Regions from separate parts of the Bradyrhizobium sp. SZCCHNRI3052 genome, predicted to be linked through region 1. Evidence: predicted binding sites of a transcription regulator. Region 1 holds the regulator's gene; each other region holds the start of a gene.
The links. The regulator LexA, encoded in region 1, represses DNA repair genes until DNA is damaged. The targets are predictions, from matches to a motif close to TGTTCNNNNTGTGTTCNG.
Positions count from the first base shown of each region.

Region 1 (4,548 bases):
CGTTCGCGGCGACGCTCGGCCTGGTCGCGCTGGTGCAGTTCGGGCTGCCCAGACTGTTTGCGACGCCGGACAGCTCCACGACGCAGCGCATCGCGCTGTGGGGCGGCCGCGAGCTTGCGATGCTGTTGCTGGCCTCGCTGATCGCGGGGCTCGCGACCACGCCCTATGCCGCCTTCCATTTCCATCGCGTCACGCCCTATGGCGTGCTCGCGAATCTCGCGGCGATGCCGGTCGTCTCGGCGCTGGTGATGCCGGCCGGCCTGATGGGCCTCTTGGCGGCGCCGTTCGGGCTCGACGGTCCCTGGTGGACGCTGATGGGCCTCGGCATCGACTGGATGATCGCGGTGACGCGCTGGGTGGCGGCGCTGCCCGGCGCGGTCGGGCGCATCCCGGCCTTCGGCATCGGTCCACTGATCCTGGCCAGCCTCGGTGTCATCCTGATCGGCCTGCTGCGCACACCGCTGCGCTGGTCGGGCGCCGTGGGGCTCGTGGTGGCCACCGCGTGGGCCGCCGCGACGCCGCTGCCCGACGTGCTGATCGCCAGCGATGGGCGCGCGGTGGCGGTGCGCGGCCGTGACGGGCGCCTGCATGTGATGCGCACCGGCAAGGACGTGTTCGCCACCAAGGAGTGGCTCGCGGCCGACGCCGATGCCCGGCTGCCGGCGGATTCATCGCTCGCCGATGGTGTCTCCTGCGACGAGGCGGGCTGCGTGGTCGCAATGGCCGACGGCCGATTCGCCGCCCTGACCCTGCGCGCCGAGGCGCTCGCGGATGATTGCGCCCGTGCCGCGCTCATCGTCACCGCGCGCGCCGCGCCGTCATCCTGCGCGGCGGCCGTCATCGATCGCGAGCGGCTGCGGCAGCAGGGCGCCTTGATGCTGGTGCAGCGGGGCAGGAGCTTCGCCGTCACGCCGGCGCGCGCCGGCGGCACCGACCGCCCATGGTGGCCGGCGCCCGCCGAGGCCGGCGAGTTCGACACGACGCTGACGCCGCGCGCGCCGGCCGCGCGGCCTCAGGATGCGACGCCGCCGGAGACGGAGCAGGGCGAGGAAGACTGAGTGCCGGGCAGCTCGAGCGTGCCGAGATGATACTCGGTGTCGCCAGGTCCATGTTGCCAAGTCCATCAAACAGCGAGGGGCTTTCGGCCAGCGTGAACGCAGCGCGCGGATAGCGTTGCCAGATGGCGATGTCGTCAGCCGTGACTGTCAGCCATCCGAACACAAGCATATCGCAGCCGGGCTCGGTGATCCCGGCGGCCTTGTTCCAATCGATCTTGTTGACCACGGCGGCAGGCTCCCCCGGCACATCAATTCCGGCCGAGGGATGTCGTTCCTATCCGATGCGATGCCGGGGCGTGAGGTTCGCCCGAGAGGACTTTGCGCTTGCAGAACCCAAATCTCCCACGGTCGAAAGCTCGCTCACGACCGAGAGAAATGCCGATGCGGAGACCCCTCAGGTGATGCTGATGCGGCGAATCGGTGTGGCCTGCGAAGTCGGCACGTCCTCGGCGATGTCCGGGCGTCGCTCCGCCGGCTGCTTGCTGACCGGCAATTGCAGCACGGTGACGCGCTGACCCTCGCAGAGCTGGGTCACCAGCACGTGGCGGCCATCGGCGAATTCGATCGCGTCGTGATGGCGATCGGGAATGTGAGTCTCGATGCTGTTGAACTTTGCGACGCGCTCGCGGATCGTCCGGGTCCAGAGCCAGCGGCTGTCGTAGCGGACGTCCTCGGCGAAGGCCAACTCGGTGCCGGGCAGCATGCAGACTGCGACGGTCGGCTCGCTCTCCAGCGCGAAGCCGCGGGTGGCGGTGCCACGGAAGGTCATCGAGATCAACGTCTCGCCGACCTTGGCGGGACGGGACGCAACCGCATGGAGGCTGTAGTCACACATCGGATCGCTCCTCGTTGAGAGATAGCCGACCCACGCTCCCCCCGGACAGGCGCAGGCCTCTATCAGAGTGGACATCGATGGTGATGTTAGCGCGCGCTTCGCGGCAATTCTGCGCTGATCTGCATCGCGTGTGCCCGCGGCCGATCACAAGCGTTTGAGCATGCCGCGCTGCACATCATGAGGTGCATTCGCGCGTGACGTATTTTGCTGGGCAGCCTCCGATCGGCGGCGAAAGCGCGTGCGCCCGCCGCCCATCGACCGATCCCATTCGCGATCAGTACTTGCGGTACAGCCCGACCAGCTTGCCTTGGATCTTCACCCGGTTCGGCGGCAGGATGCGTACCTCGTAGGCGGTGTTGGCCGGCTCCAGCGCGATCGATGCGCCGCGGCGGCGGAAGCGCTTCAACGTCGCTTCCTCATCGTCGATCAGCGCCACCACGATGTCGCCGGTGTCGGCGGTCTCGTTGCGTTGGATCAGCGCCATGTCGCCGTCGAGGATGCCGGCATCGACCATGGAGTCGCCGCGCACCTCAAGCGCATAGTGATCGCCGTTGCCGAGCATGTCGGCAGGCACGCTGATGGTGTGGCTGCGCGTCTGCAGCGCCTCGATCGGAGTACCGGCGGCGATGCGGCCCATCACCGGCACTGCGACGGGGCGCTCGCCATCGTCCAGCGCGGGAGTGCTGGTGCGCACCTTGCCGAGATTGCCCTCGATCACCGATGGGGTGAAGCCGCGGCGGTTGTTGGCGGCCTGTGACAGCTCGGGCAGCTTGATCACCTCGATCGCGCGGGCGCGGTTGGGCAGCCGGCGGATGAAGCCGCGCTCCTCGAGCGCCGTGATCAAGCGATGAATGCCGGACTTCGAGCGCAGATCGAGCGCATCCTTCATCTCGTCGAAGGACGGCGGCACGCCGGCTTCCTTGAGCCGCTCGTTGATGAACCGCAGAAGTTCGTACTGTTTGCGCGTCAGCATCTCGACCTGGTCCCCGGTTTGTTGTCGTCCGAGTCCAGGAGCTGCGCCTCGCGCACAAACCGGCTGAGAGCGCCCTGGAGTCGGACCGTCATCGCGTCGCCCGCAACATACTAAAAACAAATCATGAACGGACACTATATGTTCGATGTGTGTTCCGCAATCCTAAAAATATGATGAACAGACCGGGCTTTACCGGGGAAGCGGCTCAGTTCGGCAGGCGCAGGATCTCGCACGGGCTGCCCGCAGGCGCCTTCGGCGCAAACGCCGGCCGGATCACCACCGCCTGCGAGAGCGCGAGATTGCCGAGCAGCGACGAATCCTGCTGGCTCACCGGGGTGGCGACCAGCGTGCCGTCGGCGCGCTCTTCGAGCCGCGCCCGCAGATAGTCCTCGCGCGAATCGTTCGGCCCGAGCTCGCGGCCGAGCAGGGCGGTCTCGCGCGGCATCACGGCCTCGTCGCGGCCGAGCAGCCGCCGAATCAGCGGCACCAGGAACAGGATGGCGCAGACATAGGACGACACCGGATTGCCGGGCAGTCCGATCACCCTGATGTCGCCGAGCCGTCCGTGCATCATCGGCTTGCCCGGCCGCATCGCGATCTTCCAGAACGCCATCTCGACGCCCTCGGCTTCGAGCGCCTGCTTGACCAGGTCGTGATCGCCGACCGAGGCGCCGCCGGTCGTGATCAGGATGTCGGCCTTGGCCTCGCGGGCCCGGCGGATGCCGGCGATAGTCGCCTGCATCGTATCCGCGGCGATGCCCAGATCGATCGGTGTCCCGCCCTCGTTGCGCACCAGCGCCCGCAAGGCGTAGCCGTTGGAATAGACGATCTGGCCCGGGCCGGGCGTCGAGCCCGGCATCACCAGCTCGTCGCCGGTGGCGAGCAGCGCCACCTTCGGCCGGCGCCGCACCGGCAGCGCCGGATGATTCATGCTGGCCGCCAGCGACAGGTCGCGGTCGCTGAGCCGGCGCCCGGACTTCAGCAGCACCATGCCCTGGTGAAAGTCGACGCCCGCCGGCCGGATATGCCGGCCCTTGATCGCGGCCTCGGTGATCACGACGTGGCCGTCTTCGGCGATCGTGTCCTCCTGGATCACCACCGCGTCCGCGCCCTCCGGAACAACGCCACCGGTGAAGATCCGTGCCGCCTCGCCGGGTCCAACCACGCGATCGAACGGCCGCCCTGCCGCGACCTCGCCGATGACCTTCAGCCGCGCCTTGGCCTGGGCGGCGTCCACCGCGCGCACGGCATAGCCGTCCATCGCCGACATCGCCTCGGGCGGCTGCGTCCGCAGCGCCGCGAGGTCCCGCGCCAGGATGCGGTGAAACGCCTCGTCCAGCCCGACCTGCTCCTCGGCCAGCGGCTCGGCGCCGGCGAGCACCGCGGACAACGCATCGGAGACCGGCATCAGGGCCATGAGAGTTCCTTCGGACGGGGACGGCAGATCGAATGAATCGCCTTCTAACCGAACGCGCACGGCGCGGCCAAGGGCCTAGGCCGCTCCCCGCGTTCTGACCGTCTGCGGTGGGCCGTTTCCGGCCGCTGCCTCACGATCGCGCGAGAAAGTCTGCAATCAACCGCGTGACCTCCTGCGGACGTTCCAGGCTCGGCAGGTGCGCCGTTCCGGCCAGCTCATGTCCTGACCCGTTCGGCATTGTTGCGGCGAGCAGCCTGCTTCGCTG
Region 1 is NZ_JAUETW010000007.1:342,131-346,678, forward strand. Features, by position in the region: gene QW887_RS21105 (ComEC/Rec2 family competence protein) at 1-1,058, shown strand, start outside; gene QW887_RS21110 (hypothetical protein) at 1,453-1,893, opposite strand; gene lexA (transcriptional repressor LexA) at 2,168-2,866, opposite strand; gene glp (gephyrin-like molybdotransferase Glp) at 3,072-4,283, opposite strand; gene QW887_RS34945 (alpha/beta fold hydrolase) at 4,499-4,548, opposite strand, start outside.

Region 2 (4,548 bases), on a different contig from region 1:
ATGCTCCAGCCCCTCGATGCGGTCGTGCGGCGCGGCTGCCTCGTTGGCGCCGTTGAGCTTGCGTGCGATCGCCTTGTAGAGCGTGTCGATCAGGAGCGTCGACTTGCCGCCGCCGGACACGCCTGTGATCGCGGTGAACAGGCCGAGCGGGATCTCGGCCGAGACGTTCTTCAGATTGTTGCCGCGGGCGTTGACGACCTTGATGGTGCGGCGATGGTTCGGCGGCCGCCGCTCGGGCACCTCGACCTCGAGCTCGCCGGTGAGATATTTGCCGGTCAGCGACGCCGGATTGCGCATGATCTCGGCCGGAGTGCCCTCGGCGACGATGTGGCCGCCATGGGTGCCAGCGCCGGGGCCGATGTCGAGCACGTAGTCGGCCAGACGGATGGCGTCCTCGTCATGCTCGACCACGATCACGGTGTTGCCGAGGTCGCGCAGCCGTTTCAGCGTGTCGAGCAGACGGGCATTGTCGCGCTGGTGCAGGCCGATCGACGGCTCGTCGAGCACGTAGAGCACGCCGGTCAGCCCGGAGCCGATCTGAGACGCCAGGCGGATGCGCTGGCTCTCGCCGCCGGACAGGGTGCCGGAGGAGCGCGCCAGGGTCAGGTAGTTGAGGCCGACGTCGAGCAGGAAGGTGAGGCGGTCGCGGATCTCCTTCAGGATTCGCGTGGCGATCTCGGTCTGCTGCGCGTTCAGGGCCTTCGGCACCTCGGCGAACCACTCGCCGGCCGCCTTGACGGAGAGGTCGCTGATCTCGCCGATGTGCTTGCCGCCGACCTTGACGCACAGCGCCTCGGGCTTCAGGCGGTAGCCGTTACAGCCGGCGCAGGGCACGTCATTGAAGTATTTGCCGAGCTCCTCGCGCGCCCACTCGCTCTCGGTCTCGCGGAAGCGGCGCTCGATGTTGGTGATGACGCCCTCGAACGGCTTCTTGGTGTCGTAGGCGCGGACGCCGTCCTCATAGGTGAACTTGATCTCGTCGTCGCCGGAGCCGTGCAGCAGGGCGGTCTGCGTCTTCTTCGGCAGGTCCTTCCACTTGGTGTCCAGCGTGAACTTGTAGAACTTGCCGAGCGCGGTCAGCGTCTGCAGGTAGTAGGGCGACGACGACTTGGCCCAGGGGGCGATCGCACCCTTGCGCAGGGTGACGTCCTTGTCGGGAATGACGAGGTCGGCATCGACGTGCTGCTCGACCCCCAGGCCGCCGCATTCCGGGCAGGCGCCATAGGGGTTGTTGAATGAAAACAGCCGCGGCTCGATCTCGGGGATGGTGAAGCCGGAGACCGGGCAGGCGAACTTCTCCGAGAACAGGATGCGCTCGGGCCCGCTCTTGTCGTGGATCTTTGCGACCTTCTTCTTGTCGTCTTGCTTCTTCTCGTCATGGCCGGGCTTGACCCGGCCATCCATCTCCTTGGAGGAGGATGGATCACCGGGTCTCGCGCCTTCGGCGCGGCCCGGTGATGACGATGCAGGCGCGTCGGCGAACTCGATCACGGCGAGTCCCTCCGCGAGCTTCAGCGCGGTCTCGAAGCTTTCTGCGAGACGCTGGCCGATGTCGGGGCGCACGACGATGCGGTCGACAACGACGTCGATATCGTGCGGGAACTTCTTGTCGAGCGTGGGCGCCTCGGCGAGCTCATGGAAGGTGCCGTCGATCTTGACGCGCTGAAAGCCCTTCTTGAGATATTCGGCGAGCTCCTTCTTGTACTCGCCCTTGCGTCCCCGCACGACCGGCGCCAGCAGATAGAGGCGGGTGCCCTCGGGCATCGCCAGCACGCGGTCGACCATCTGCGAGACGGTCTGGCTTTCGATCGGCAGGCCGGTCGCCGGGGAGTAGGGAACGCCAACGCGCGCCCACAAGAGGCGCATGTAGTCGTAGATCTCGGTGACGGTGCCCACCGTCGAGCGCGGGTTCTTCGAGGTCGTCTTCTGCTCGATCGAGATCGCCGGCGACAGGCCGTCGATCTGGTCGACGTCCGGCTTCTGCATCATCTCGAGGAACTGACGGGCATAGGCCGACAGCGATTCGACGTAGCGGCGCTGACCCTCGGCATAGATCGTATCGAAGGCGAGCGAGGATTTGCCGGAACCGGACAGGCCGGTGAAGACGACGAGCCTGTCGCGCGGGATCTCGACGTCGATGTTTTTCAGATTGTGCTCGCGGGCGCCGCGGATGGTGATGGCCCGCAGGCTCGACTGGTTGGCTTGCGCGCGCTGCTTGGCCTTGAGCACTTCATCCATGACGATCGTCCCACGGCGCAGAGTTGCGCCATCGTTGCAGGCGCGTTCGCCGGAAGCCGGCCATCGGACGCCAGGGGGAAAAGGTATGGTCGGAACGTAGGAAGAACGGAGCTGGATTTCCAGTGCCGTCAGCGAATCATCAACAATGCGCTCAGGGAATGGCAGCGACTGGCAGGAGACTGCCGGTTCCGTACTGTTTTGTGCACGATCCCACAAAGAAAAAGCCTCCGCTCTGACAGAGCGAAGGCTGTGTGCGTTGGCCCGTAGGCAAAGACTTAGAAGTGGTAGTTGATGCCGACCTGACCGGAATGCACGTTGAGGGTGCCGGTTGCGAGCGTGCCGAGGCCGGTGAAGGTGTAGCTCTCGCCACCGAAGCTCTTGTAGAGGTACTCGCCCTTCAGCGACCAGTTCGGGGCGAACATGTACTCGACGCCAGCGCCGACGGTCCAGCCGGAGTGGATCTTGCTGTCGGCAGCGGCGAAGCCGGGGGCCGTCAGCGAGATGCGGTTGTCGGCCCAGGCGTAACCACCGGTCGCGTACAGCAGGGTCGGGCCGAAGGCGTAGCCGATGCGGCCGCGGACAGTGCCCCAGTCGCGGATCTTGGACTCGGCGTTGACACCGAGCGCGCCAACGTTTGCGTTGATGTCGGCCCAAGCGGCGTCGGCCTCGAGGCCGAACACGACAGCACCCTGCTGCCAGTTGTAGCCGACGGTGCCGCCGGCGAAGCCGCCCTTCATGGCCGCGAAGTCAGCATCCTCGTTGGCATAGCCGCCCATGGCACCGATGTAGAAACCGGTCCAGGTCAGCACCGGCGCGAGAACCGGGGCCTTGGTGTAGGTCGGGCGCGCGGCAAGATCAGCGGCGGCAGCGGGAGCGGCCAGGGCGGCCAAGGCCACGGTCGCGAGCAGGATCTTCTTCATTCCAGTCTCCAGTTTTTTATTCCTCGAAGTCCGCATCGCACCGATAAGCTTACGCACGAAACAGACTCACCCGTTCAAGTTGACGAGGTTCCTATAGCCCGGTTCCGTACGGATTACCGTCACCCTGAAGACACACTCGCGGCCAAACCGCGTTTCTACGGGGGAGTTCCAGATTGTTCATGTAACTCAAATGCTTGGTTCCAAGTGTTGCAGGGCGGCAAAGGCGGCTTCTGAGCAACAAAAAGGCCGGCTTGCGCCGGCCTTTGGAACTTTCGGTTGTCGAACGATCAATCAGTATTTGGCGACGACCGGACCGCCGAAGCGGTAGTTCAGGCGCGCCGTGAACAGGTCGACGTCCTGCTTGATGGTGTCGGTCTGGGTGAACACCGCACCGCGGAACGGGACGTTCGTGTTGCCCATGAACAGGTGGTCGTACTCGAAGCCCACCGACCAGCCCGGCGAGAAGGCGTATTCGACGCCAGCGCCGACGGACGCGCCCCACTTGTGCACGGTCGTGGTAGCCAGCACGGTGTTGATCACGCCGGAAAAGATCTCGTACTTGGTGTCGGTGACGGCCGCGCCGCCCTTGGCGTAGAGCAGGACATTGTCGAAGGAATAGCCGATCTGGCCGGTGAACAGGCCGAAGGCGCTGAGCTTGGTGCGGTTGCGATCGGGCGCGAACACCGGGCTGACGTTGTTGCCGGTGAGGTCGGCCCAGTTGCCCTGCGCCTCGAGGCCGAACACGACCGAGCCCATCTGCCAGCGATAGCCGAACTGACCGCCGATCGTGCCGCCGGTGGCGTTATGGCAGCCCTCGGCTGGGCCATTCACGAGCGTCCAGCAATTGCGGCTCGTTCCGTAGCCGCCGTTGATGCCAAGGTAGAAGCCGCTCCAGTCGTTGATGGCAACCATCATCGGCGGCGCCTTGGTGTACGGGCGGGCCGCCATGTCGGCCGCCGACGCGGATGTGGCGGATGCGATGCCGACGAGCGCCGTCGTGATCACAAGCAACTTCTTCATCAAATTCTCCCCCGGGAGGTTGGAATGACAAGCGATGGGCAAGTCATACACAGGGCATCCCGGAGAGGCTGTAACGCGCCCGCCACAGAAATGAAAAAGCGTTATAAATCATATATTTAGCACGAAAAAGCCGCGACGCTGCCGGGCTGTTGACACGAAAAAGGCCGGCGCGACGGCCGGCCTTTCCGAATGCGTGCGAGCGGTGACTTTCTTCAGTAGCGGGTGCCCATCGGCGCTCCGAAACGATAGTTCACCCGGACGGTCGCCATGTCGATGTCCTGCTTGATGGTGTCGACGCGCGACAGCACGGTTGCGGTGGCCGGGAAGGTGATGTCGCGCGAGCCCATGAACAGGTGATCGTACTCGACGG
Region 2 is NZ_JAUETW010000001.1:1,022,228-1,026,775, reverse strand. Features, by position in the region: gene uvrA (excinuclease ABC subunit UvrA) at 1-2,238, opposite strand, end outside; gene QW887_RS04690 (porin family protein) at 2,514-3,158, opposite strand; gene QW887_RS04685 (outer membrane protein) at 3,450-4,178, opposite strand; gene QW887_RS04680 (outer membrane protein) at 4,391-4,548, opposite strand, start outside.
Region 2: uvrA (excinuclease ABC subunit UvrA) is a predicted target of LexA. The motif match lies at 2,329-2,346, and genes of this name have one in related genera.

Region 3 (4,548 bases), on a different contig from region 1:
CTGCACCGACGGCAAGGTCTCCTGCAGCTGCCAGCCGCAGAACGGCGCGCCGTCATATTCGATGGTGAGCTTGTAGCGGGGCATTCGGTCTATTGCTGCCGTCATCGCCCGCACAGGCGGACGATCCAGTATTCGCCGACGTCTCGGCGCGACAATGCACGTCTCGGCGTACTGGATACCCCGCTTTCGCGGGGTATGACAGCGTTACGAAAAACGAGCACCGCGATTCAATGGGGTGCCGCGCAGGAAATCCGCGGCCTTCATCGGGCCCTTGCCGGCGCGCTGCAGCTCGGTGATGCGGATCGCGCCGTCGGCGCAGGCGATGGTGAGCTGCTCGTCGAGCACGGCGCCCGGCTCGCCCGCGCCGCTGGCGAGCGCGCAGCGCAGGAACTTCAAACGCACCGCCTCGCCATCGAGCGTGACCTCGCTCCAGGCGCCGGGGAACGGCGACAGGCCGTGGATGTGCCGCAGCACCGCATGCGCCGGCTTCGTCCAATCGATCCGCGCCTCCGCCTTCTCGATCTTGGCAGCGTAGGTGACGCCCCCCTCGGCCTGCTTCGTCAACGTCAGCCCGCCGCGCTCCAGCGCCGCCATCGCGCGCACCATCAGGTCGGCACCGATCCGCGAGAGGCGATCGTGCAGATCGGACGCCGTCATCGCGTCAGTGATGGGCAGACGCTCGGCCATCGCAACGTCGCCGGTGTCGAGACCGACATCCATCTTCATGACCATCACGCCGCTTTCAGCGTCCCCTGCCATGATGGCACGGTTGATCGGCGCGGCGCCGCGCCAGCGTGGCAGCAACGAGGCGTGGAGGTTGTAGCAGCCGAGTTTCGGTGCATCGAGAATCGCCTGCGGCAGGATCATGCCATAGGCGACAACAACGGCGGCATCGGCCTCATGGGCGCGGAACCCAGCCAGCGCGTCCTCGGTCTTCAGCGTCTTCGGCGTGAGCACGGGAATGCCGAGCCGGCGCGCCTCGGTCTCGATCGGCGTCGGCACCAGCGCCAGGCCGCGGCGGCCGCCGGGTTTGGGCGCGCGCGTATAGACCGCCGCGATCTCGTGGCCGTGGCCGGCGAGTTCGAGCAGGGTCGGCACGGCGAAATCCGGCGTGCCCATGAAGATCAGGCGAAGCGGCATCTGGTGGAAGATCCTGCATTGCCGAATCCTCCGCGTCATGGCCGGGCTTGTCCCGGTCATCCACGTCGAGCTGCCTGTAACGCGCGGCGCGACGTGGATGCCCGGGTCAAGCCCGGGCATGACGGAGGAGAGAGTTGATCGTTACTCGCTGGCGCGCTTGGCGGCCTTGGCGAACTTCTTCATCACGCGGTCGCGCTTGAGCTTCGACAGATAGTCGATGAACAGCACGCCGTTGAGATGGTCGATCTCGTGCTGGATGCAGGTGGCGTAGAGCCCCTCGGCATCCTCCTCGCGAACCAGCCCGTCGAGATCGGTGAAGCGCACGCGCACCCGCGCCGGCCGCTCGACCTCCTCGTAATATTCGGGGATCGACAGGCAGCCTTCCTCGTAGACCGACAGCTCGTCCGACTTGGCAACGATCTCCGGATTGATGAAGACGCGCGGCTCGCGCTTGCCTTCGCCGTTCGCGTCGGGCTTGGCCAGATCCATGGTGATGACGCGCAGCGGCTGCGCGACCTGAATCGCTGCGAGCCCGATGCCCGGCGCGTCGTACATGGTCTGAAACATGTCGTCGACCAGCTGCCGGATCTCCGGCGTGACCTTCTCGACCGGCTTGGACACCAGCCGCAACTGCCGGTCCGGCAGGATGATGATTTCTCTTAGGGACATGGCGCGCGATTTAAGCCGCGGAACCGGCGCGGTCAATGTGAGGGTGCGCGGTTAAGACTTCGCTAACCATGAATTTCAACGCCTCGTTAACCATGATTCTTAACCTGGCCTTAACCATAAATGTTCTCTCTTCGTTCGCGAGCTTGTGCGAATCGGATAGACGGGCGTGATGACCGCCGCCAGCCAGTCCCTCAATCCTGTCGTCATCATGATCGGCGACCTTCCGGTCCGCGCCAGCGATGCGCTGATCGGATTTGGCGTGCTGGTGGTGCTGCTGCTCGTGATGATCGTGGCGGCCGTGGTGCGTTCCGGCCGGCGCGGCGCCGAGCTCGCGGCCCAGCAGGCGATGCGCAGCGATGAGATCGAACATCGGTTCAGCGAGATGATCCGCGTCCAGAGCGAGGCCTCCGGCCGGGTCGACGCGATGGCGCAGCTGCTCGCCGGCCGGCAGGTTGATCTTGCCCGCAGCGTCAACGAGCGGCTCGATGCGGTGACTCATCGCGTCGGACAGTCGATGGAGCAGAGTACGCGCCACACCATGGATAGTCTGCGCGTGCTGCACGAGCGGCTCGGCATCATCGACAATGCCCACCGTGATCTCAGCGAGCTGACGACCCAGGTCACGACCCTGCGCGACGTCCTCGCCAACAAGCAGTCGCGCGGCGCGTTCGGCCAGGCGCGGATGGAGGCGATCGTGCAGGACGGACTGCCGAAGGGCAGCTACGCGTTCCAGTACACGCTCGCCAGCGGCAAGCGGCCGGACTGCGTCGTGTTCCTGCCCGACGCGCGACCGCTGTGCATCGACGCCAAGTTTCCGTTGGAAGCCGTGACCGCGCTGCATGATGCGGAGACGGACGAGGAGAAGCGCACCGCCGCACAGCGCCTGCGTACCGACGTGCTGCGTCACGTCAACGACATCGCGGAGAAATATCTGGTGGTCGGCGAGACGCAGGACACCGCGCTGATGTTCGTGCCGTCGGAATCGGTCTATGCCGAGATCCATGATGGCTTCGACGACGTCATCCAGAAAGCGTATCGCGCGCGCGTCGTGCTGGTGTCGCCGTCGCTGCTGATGCTCGCGATCCAGGTCATGCAGCAGATCATGAAGGACGCACGCATCCGCGACGCCGCCGACCAGATCCGCAACGAGGTGATCCATCTCGGGGACGATCTCGGCCGCCTGCGCGAGCGCGTGCTCAAGCTGCAGAAGCATTTCGGCGATGTCGGCGAGGACATCCGCCAGATCCTCATCTCGGCCGACAAGATCGAGAAGCGCGCCGCGCGGATCGAGGAGCTCGACTTCAGCAAACAGGACACGCCGGTGGAGTCGCCACGCATCGCGCCAGCTACGGGCACCGCGCCGGATTTGTTTCCGCTGGCGGGACGCGTGCAGGCGGGGGAGTGATTGGGTAGCTCGCCCTTGTCGCAGCTTGAATTTTGCCAAGACTGTCATCGCCCGGCTCGCGGACGATGACAGCTGAGATGGAGAGCGTTTCTTGCGCAAATCTGCTACCACCCATCCATGACCGTACCTGAGGCTTCTTCCGACATCACCGCGACCGGCGCAAAGCCCGAGGCTGCGCCAAAAGCCCCCACCTGGCGCGAGAGCATGGCCGTCTATCTGCAGCCGCGCGTGCTCGTGGTGCTGTTCCTCGGATTTTCGTCGGGGCTGCCGCTGGCCCTGTCCGGCTCGACCTTGCAGATCTGGATGCGCGAACTCGGCGTCGACCTCGGGACCATCGGGCTATTCGCGCTCGTCGGCACGCCCTACACGCTGAAATTCCTCTGGGCGCCGCTTGTCGACGCGCTGCACGTGCCGCTGCTGACGCGCGCCTTCGGGCGGCGGCGCGGCTGGCTGGTGTTCGCGCAACTGCTGCTGATCGCCGCCATCCTGCTGCTGGCGTTGACCGACCCGGCGCACGCGCCGTTCATGGTGGCGCTGGCCGCGCTGCTGGTCGCCGCGATGTCGGCGACCCAGGACATCGTGGTCGATGCCTTCCGCGTCGAGAGCCTGCCGGAGAGTGAGCAGGCCGCGGGCATGGCGGCGTATGTCGCCGCCTACCGCATCGGCATGCTGGTCTCGACCGCCGGCGCACTGGTGGTGGTCAGTGCATTCGAGACCTCGGGGCTGACGCGTCCGTCGTCCTGGATGTGGGGCTATGTTGCGATGGCCGGACTGGTGCTGATCGGCACGATCACGGCCCTCGCGGCGACCGAGCCGGCCCAGTCGCAGCAGGCGGAGGCCGCGATGGGTGCGGACACTGCGCTCACCCGCGTGATGCATGCGGCTGCCGGAGCCTTCGTCGAGTTCCTCGGCCGACGTGATGCGCTCACGGCGCTCGCCTTCGTCGTGCTGTTCAAGTTCACTGACGCCTTCTCCGGCACGATGACCGCGCCGTTCGTGATCGATCTCGGTTTCAGCAAGGTCGACTACGCCGCGATCGTGAAAGGCGTCGGCCTCGCCGCCACGCTCGCCGGCGGCTTTGCCGGCGGCTTCGTCGCGCGGCGCTATTCGCTCGCCATCAGCCTGTGGATCGGCGGCATCGTGCAGGCGCTGGCCAACCTGTCGTTCTCATGGCTCGCCATCGTCGGCGTCAATCAGTGGGCGCTGGCGCTGGCGATCTCTGCGGAGAACCTCACCAGCGCGATCGGCACCGTGATCTTCGTCGCCTATCTCTCTGCGCTGTGCCAGAACCCGCTGCACACCGCGACCCAATATGCGCTGCTCACCGCGCTCGC
Region 3 is NZ_JAUETW010000015.1:71,987-76,534, reverse strand. Features, by position in the region: gene truA (tRNA pseudouridine(38-40) synthase TruA) at 1-84, opposite strand, end outside; gene fmt (methionyl-tRNA formyltransferase) at 205-1,140, opposite strand; gene def (peptide deformylase) at 1,282-1,809, opposite strand; gene QW887_RS29880 (DNA recombination protein RmuC) at 1,979-3,214, shown strand; gene QW887_RS29875 (AmpG family muropeptide MFS transporter) at 3,332-4,548, shown strand, end outside.
Region 3: QW887_RS29880 (DNA recombination protein RmuC) is a predicted target of LexA. The motif match lies at 1,931-1,948, and genes of this name have one in related genera.

Region 4 (4,548 bases), on a different contig from region 1:
GCGCGGCGCGCCCTATACCGTGAACCAGCCCCTCAACGCCTACAGCTGGGCCGGGCCCTATCTCGGCGGCACGCTGGGCTATGAATGGGGCACCGTGGGCAACAACCCGACCAAGCCGTCCGGTCTCACCGGCGGCCTGACCGCGGGTTACAATTGGCAGAACGGCCCGTGGGTGTTCGGCGCCGAGGGCGACATCAACCTGACCGGCGCCAATGACACCTTCGCCCCGTGGAAGTTCTCGAACCCGTGGTTCGGCACATTGCGCGGCCGCGCCGGCTACGCCTTCAACAACATCCTGTTCTACGGCACCGGCGGCCTCGCCTTTGGCGGCCTGCGCGCCGAGACCTTCGGTCTTTCGGAATCGCACACCACGGTGGGCTGGACGCTCGGTGCCGGCACCGAGTTCGGCCTGGCACAGAACTGGACCGCCAAGATCGAGTATCTCTACGTCGATCTCGACAGCAGCAATTTCGTGATCACGGGGGCGAAGAACGACTATCGGTTTGGAATTGTGCGCGCAGGCATCAACTTCCACTTCTGATGGCAACGAGGAAATAGGAAGAAGAAACGTCCAACGACAACCTCCCGGCCGCTCGCGTGGCCGGGATTTTTTTGTCGGAGCGCTCTGTGCAATCTGGAGACGTGCATCATTGCGCGCGGCCTGCACGTACGAGCCGGCAATGCTGTGCACGCGAGCAGGCGCTGCCGACAGCTTCCAAACCAGCGAAGAGGTGGCGTCGAGGCGCGCCCGGCTGCAATCATGCCGGCGCGTGAACCACCGCCAGGCGGGCTCGCCCTAAGACGACAGCACCAGGTTCACCGCTTTCGGGCCCTTGCCCTTCTTGTCCGGCTCGACCTCGAAGCTGATCCGCTGTCCTTCGGTCAGGTCCTTCAGGCCCGCGCGCTCCACCGCCGTGATGTGCACGAACACGTCGCGTCCACCGTCGTCCGGCTTGATGAAGCCGTAGCCGCGTTCGCCGTTGAAGAACTTGACCGTCCCAGTCATGGCCATCGGGAAACTCCTCCCCCGCAATGCTTCCTCCACTGCGCGCCCTGCGCAGCGTCCGACCGGACATCACTTTGATCGGAAAGCGTTGGCCACCTTAACGCCCAGCGCTCGCCGCGCCGGATCGCCGGATCTTGTTAGGCCTTGATCACCCCGCCGCAACCATTCGCGGAAGCGGAACGTAAAGCCAGTCTTACAATCGGACACAATAATACGGTTCCGCGCCGATTGACTACGGCTTTTCGACCAGTCGCCGTTTCAAGCTTTGGGGAATTCGAGTCGGAAGCGCGCCGCGCCGCCTTGGCCGAGGGGCTTCTGCAGTTCCTGCAGGATGAGCTTCAGCTCGTCATGTAATGTCCAGGGCGGGTTGACGATCAGCAGCCCGGTCGAGGTGAGCGCCTCGCCTTCGATCTGCGGCGCAACACTGAACTCGATCCGCAGCACCTTGCCCGGCGGCTTGGCCGCGGCTGCGAGCGCCGCGACACGATCGCTCAGCTCTTCCGTCGCACGCCGGCTCTTGGCGGGATACCACAGCACGTAGATACCGGTGGTCCACTTCGCGAAGGCCGCGGCGAAGCGATCGGCGAGCCGCTCGAACTCATCCTTCGCCTCGAACGCCGGATCGATCAGCACCACGCCCCGGCGCTCGTTTGGCGGCACGAAGGCGGGCAGGGCGACCCAGCCGTCGAGATCGACGACACGGGCCTGGGTGTCGCGGCGCAACTGATCGATCAACTGCTTGCGGGGGATCGGCGCGAGCTCGCACAGGGTCATGCGGTCCTGCGGCCGCAGCAGCGCGCGCGCGATCAGCGGCGAGCCGGGATAGGCGACCAGTTCGGCCTTGGGATTGAACGATCGGACGATATCCAGATAGGGCTGGACCAGCGCATAGGCCTGATCCGACAGCCGCGCCTGCAGCACGCGGGCGATGCCGGTGAGGTACTCGCCGCTGCGCGTCGCCTCGTCGCCGGTGAGGTCATACAGGCCGGCGCCGGCATGGGTGTCGATCACCCGGAACGCGGCGGGCTTCTCCTGGAGGTAGACCAGGATGCGCGTCAGCACGATGTGCTTGATGACGTCGGCGAAGCCGCCGGCGTGGAAGGCGTGTCGGTAGTTCATGCCATCCGGGTTACGCCGTTCCGCGTCAAAAGGGTACCCCGTCGATGCGCCGGATGCCCTCCGGAGAGCCGCGGATGAGCGCCGCCGCAGGAGGCGCCGCAGGCCGACGCGCTGCGTCGCCCCGATTCGCAGCCGCTAGCCGCCGCGGACCGGCGGCATGTTGACCTCGTCGCGCCGGCAGGCCTGCCGGTCGATCTCGTCGCAGTTGCGAAACTCCAGATCCTTCGACAGACAGATCCGGACCTCGCTCAGCCTGGTGCGATTGCAGGTGACGGCAATGCCCGATGTCGTGAGCTTGGGGTTGGCCTTGATGAAGGCCTCCTCGATCGCCGCCGGCGCCACCGTCTTGGCCTCCGCGAGATCGAGGAATTCCGGGGGGATCTTGATGGCGGCGCGGGCCTTGCGGATGGCTTCGAAATAGGCCTTCGCCGACACGCCGGCGCAGGTGCCGTGCTTGTCCCACTCGTTGTAGATCAGGCCCGGCGCCGGCATCAGGTCGAGCATCGAGGTCATGATGTTGCGGGGCAGGCGCGGCGCCGGCTGCTCGCAATATTCGGGGTAGCCGTTCTCGTATTGCGGCCACAGCCCGTGCACGACGAACGAGTACGGTCGGCCGCTGCATTGCTGGGACCGGCTGCCGCGACCGCCGCGCTCCTCGGCTTCGGCGCAGTACGAGGGCGACCACGACAACGAGAGAACGTAGAAGTCGAACGCGCCCGGCGCATTCTGGCGGCGGTCCTGCGCCTCGGCGGCGCCAGCCGTGAGCACACCGAGCAAGAGGGCAAAGCAGGCGATCGTTCTGGACAACAGGACGGCAGGTCGGCACAGGCAATCGAACATGGCGTACTCCCCGGACAATGCCAGGAGCCTACCAGCGCGCTGGAACATTTCAAGAACAAAAATGGCTGCCCCGAGGCAGCCATTCGTCAGCCGGCCGCCCGCGCGAGCGGCCGATACGCCGGGAAAGGCAAATCAGGGCTTGGCGGCGCGGCAGGCCGGATTGAAGGCCCAGTTGCGATCGAGGCCGACGACGCAGAACTCGACGCCCTGGTCATAGCCGGCGAAGCCGCCATCCTCGATGATCGAGAAGTTGACGGTGCGCGCCTTGCCGTCGCTGATCATCACGCTGCCGGTGCAGAAGCGACGCGGAATGTTGTCGGACTGCCAGGGCCGGAAGGCGATCTCATGGACATTGGCGACGCCGGTGATCGTCAGCGAGGAATTCCAGAAGGTGCTCTCCTTGTCCTGGAATCGCGAGACGATGGTCGGAATGGCCGCCTCGCAAGGCGCGACCCGGCCTTCATATTTCGGACCGGACAGCCAGAAGTTCATCTCAAGCGGGTTGGCGGCCTGAGCCGGGGCGGTGGCGACGATGGCGGCAAGCAGCGCGCCACAGGCGGCGCCGAACATCTTGAAAGGTGAGCTGAAGTCGCGCATGGGCCGTCCGCAAGGCTGATCCGGGAGCGTGGACCGTGCCGCGGCGGCCACAGGAGGTCAAGTGCAACGCGGCAACACTCCACGATTAGTCCTGTTAACGCGAGGCCGGTGTTCTTTTCTTGACCGGACAGGACCTTTAGAATGGCGGGCCAGATCGAGGAGAATGCAATGCGGACGCTGATGGCCGGATTCGTGAAGACTGCAGGCCTCGTGGCCGCTGGGATGGTGCTGGTTGCGGCATCCGCCCAGGCCGACGTGGTGCCGCCCTTCAAGGGCAACGACACCGGCGGCATCATCGCCTTCCAGCTGGCCCAGACCACGGATGCGCGCCAGCTCGCGGTCGATCATTGCGCCTCCTACGGCAAGGTCGCGAAGTTCCGCGCCGTCGATGCGCGCTACGGTGGCTACGTTTCGTTCGCCTGCCGCTGGGTACCCTATGGCTCGGCGCAGCGGCCGCTGCGGACGCTGTACTGACCTTCCATCAACTGCCGTTCTCCCAATTGCCATTTTTCTGCGGCATTCGCTCCGGCATCGATCAACGAGCCGGAACGGGGCATATGACCTGCACACGCATCGCAATTGGGCTGTTGGCCTGCTGCCTCCTGGGCGTGACCGCGAGCCATGAGGCACGGGCCGTCGACCTGCCGGTGCGCAAGGCCGGCCTGTGGGAGCTGAAGATGATCAGATCCGGCGGTCAGCTGCCGGAGGCGACGATGCAGCACTGCACCGACGCGGCCACCGACAAGGAGATGAACAACTTCGCCTCGCCGATGGCGCAGCAGGTCTGCTCCAAGCAGGACATCCAGAAGACCGCGACCGGCTACGTCTCCGATTCGGTCTGCAATTTCGGCGGCATCAATACGACGTCGCATGCCGACATCACCGGCGACTTCAACTCGGCCTATACGGTGAAGACGATGTCGCGCGTCACGGGCGGCGCCGCCGGCACCGGGGTGAAGGACACCGCGATGACGATCGAGGCCAGA
Region 4 is NZ_JAUETW010000014.1:106,769-111,316, reverse strand. Features, by position in the region: gene QW887_RS29200 (porin family protein) at 1-541, shown strand, start outside; gene QW887_RS29195 (cold-shock protein) at 797-1,012, opposite strand; gene QW887_RS29190 (23S rRNA (adenine(2030)-N(6))-methyltransferase RlmJ) at 1,265-2,125, opposite strand; gene QW887_RS29185 (ribonuclease T2) at 2,261-2,965, opposite strand; gene QW887_RS29180 (hypothetical protein) at 3,098-3,562, opposite strand; gene QW887_RS29175 (hypothetical protein) at 3,731-4,036, shown strand; gene QW887_RS29170 (DUF3617 domain-containing protein) at 4,120-4,548, shown strand, end outside.
Region 4: QW887_RS29185 (ribonuclease T2) is a predicted target of LexA. The motif match lies at 3,006-3,023, and genes of this name have one in related genera.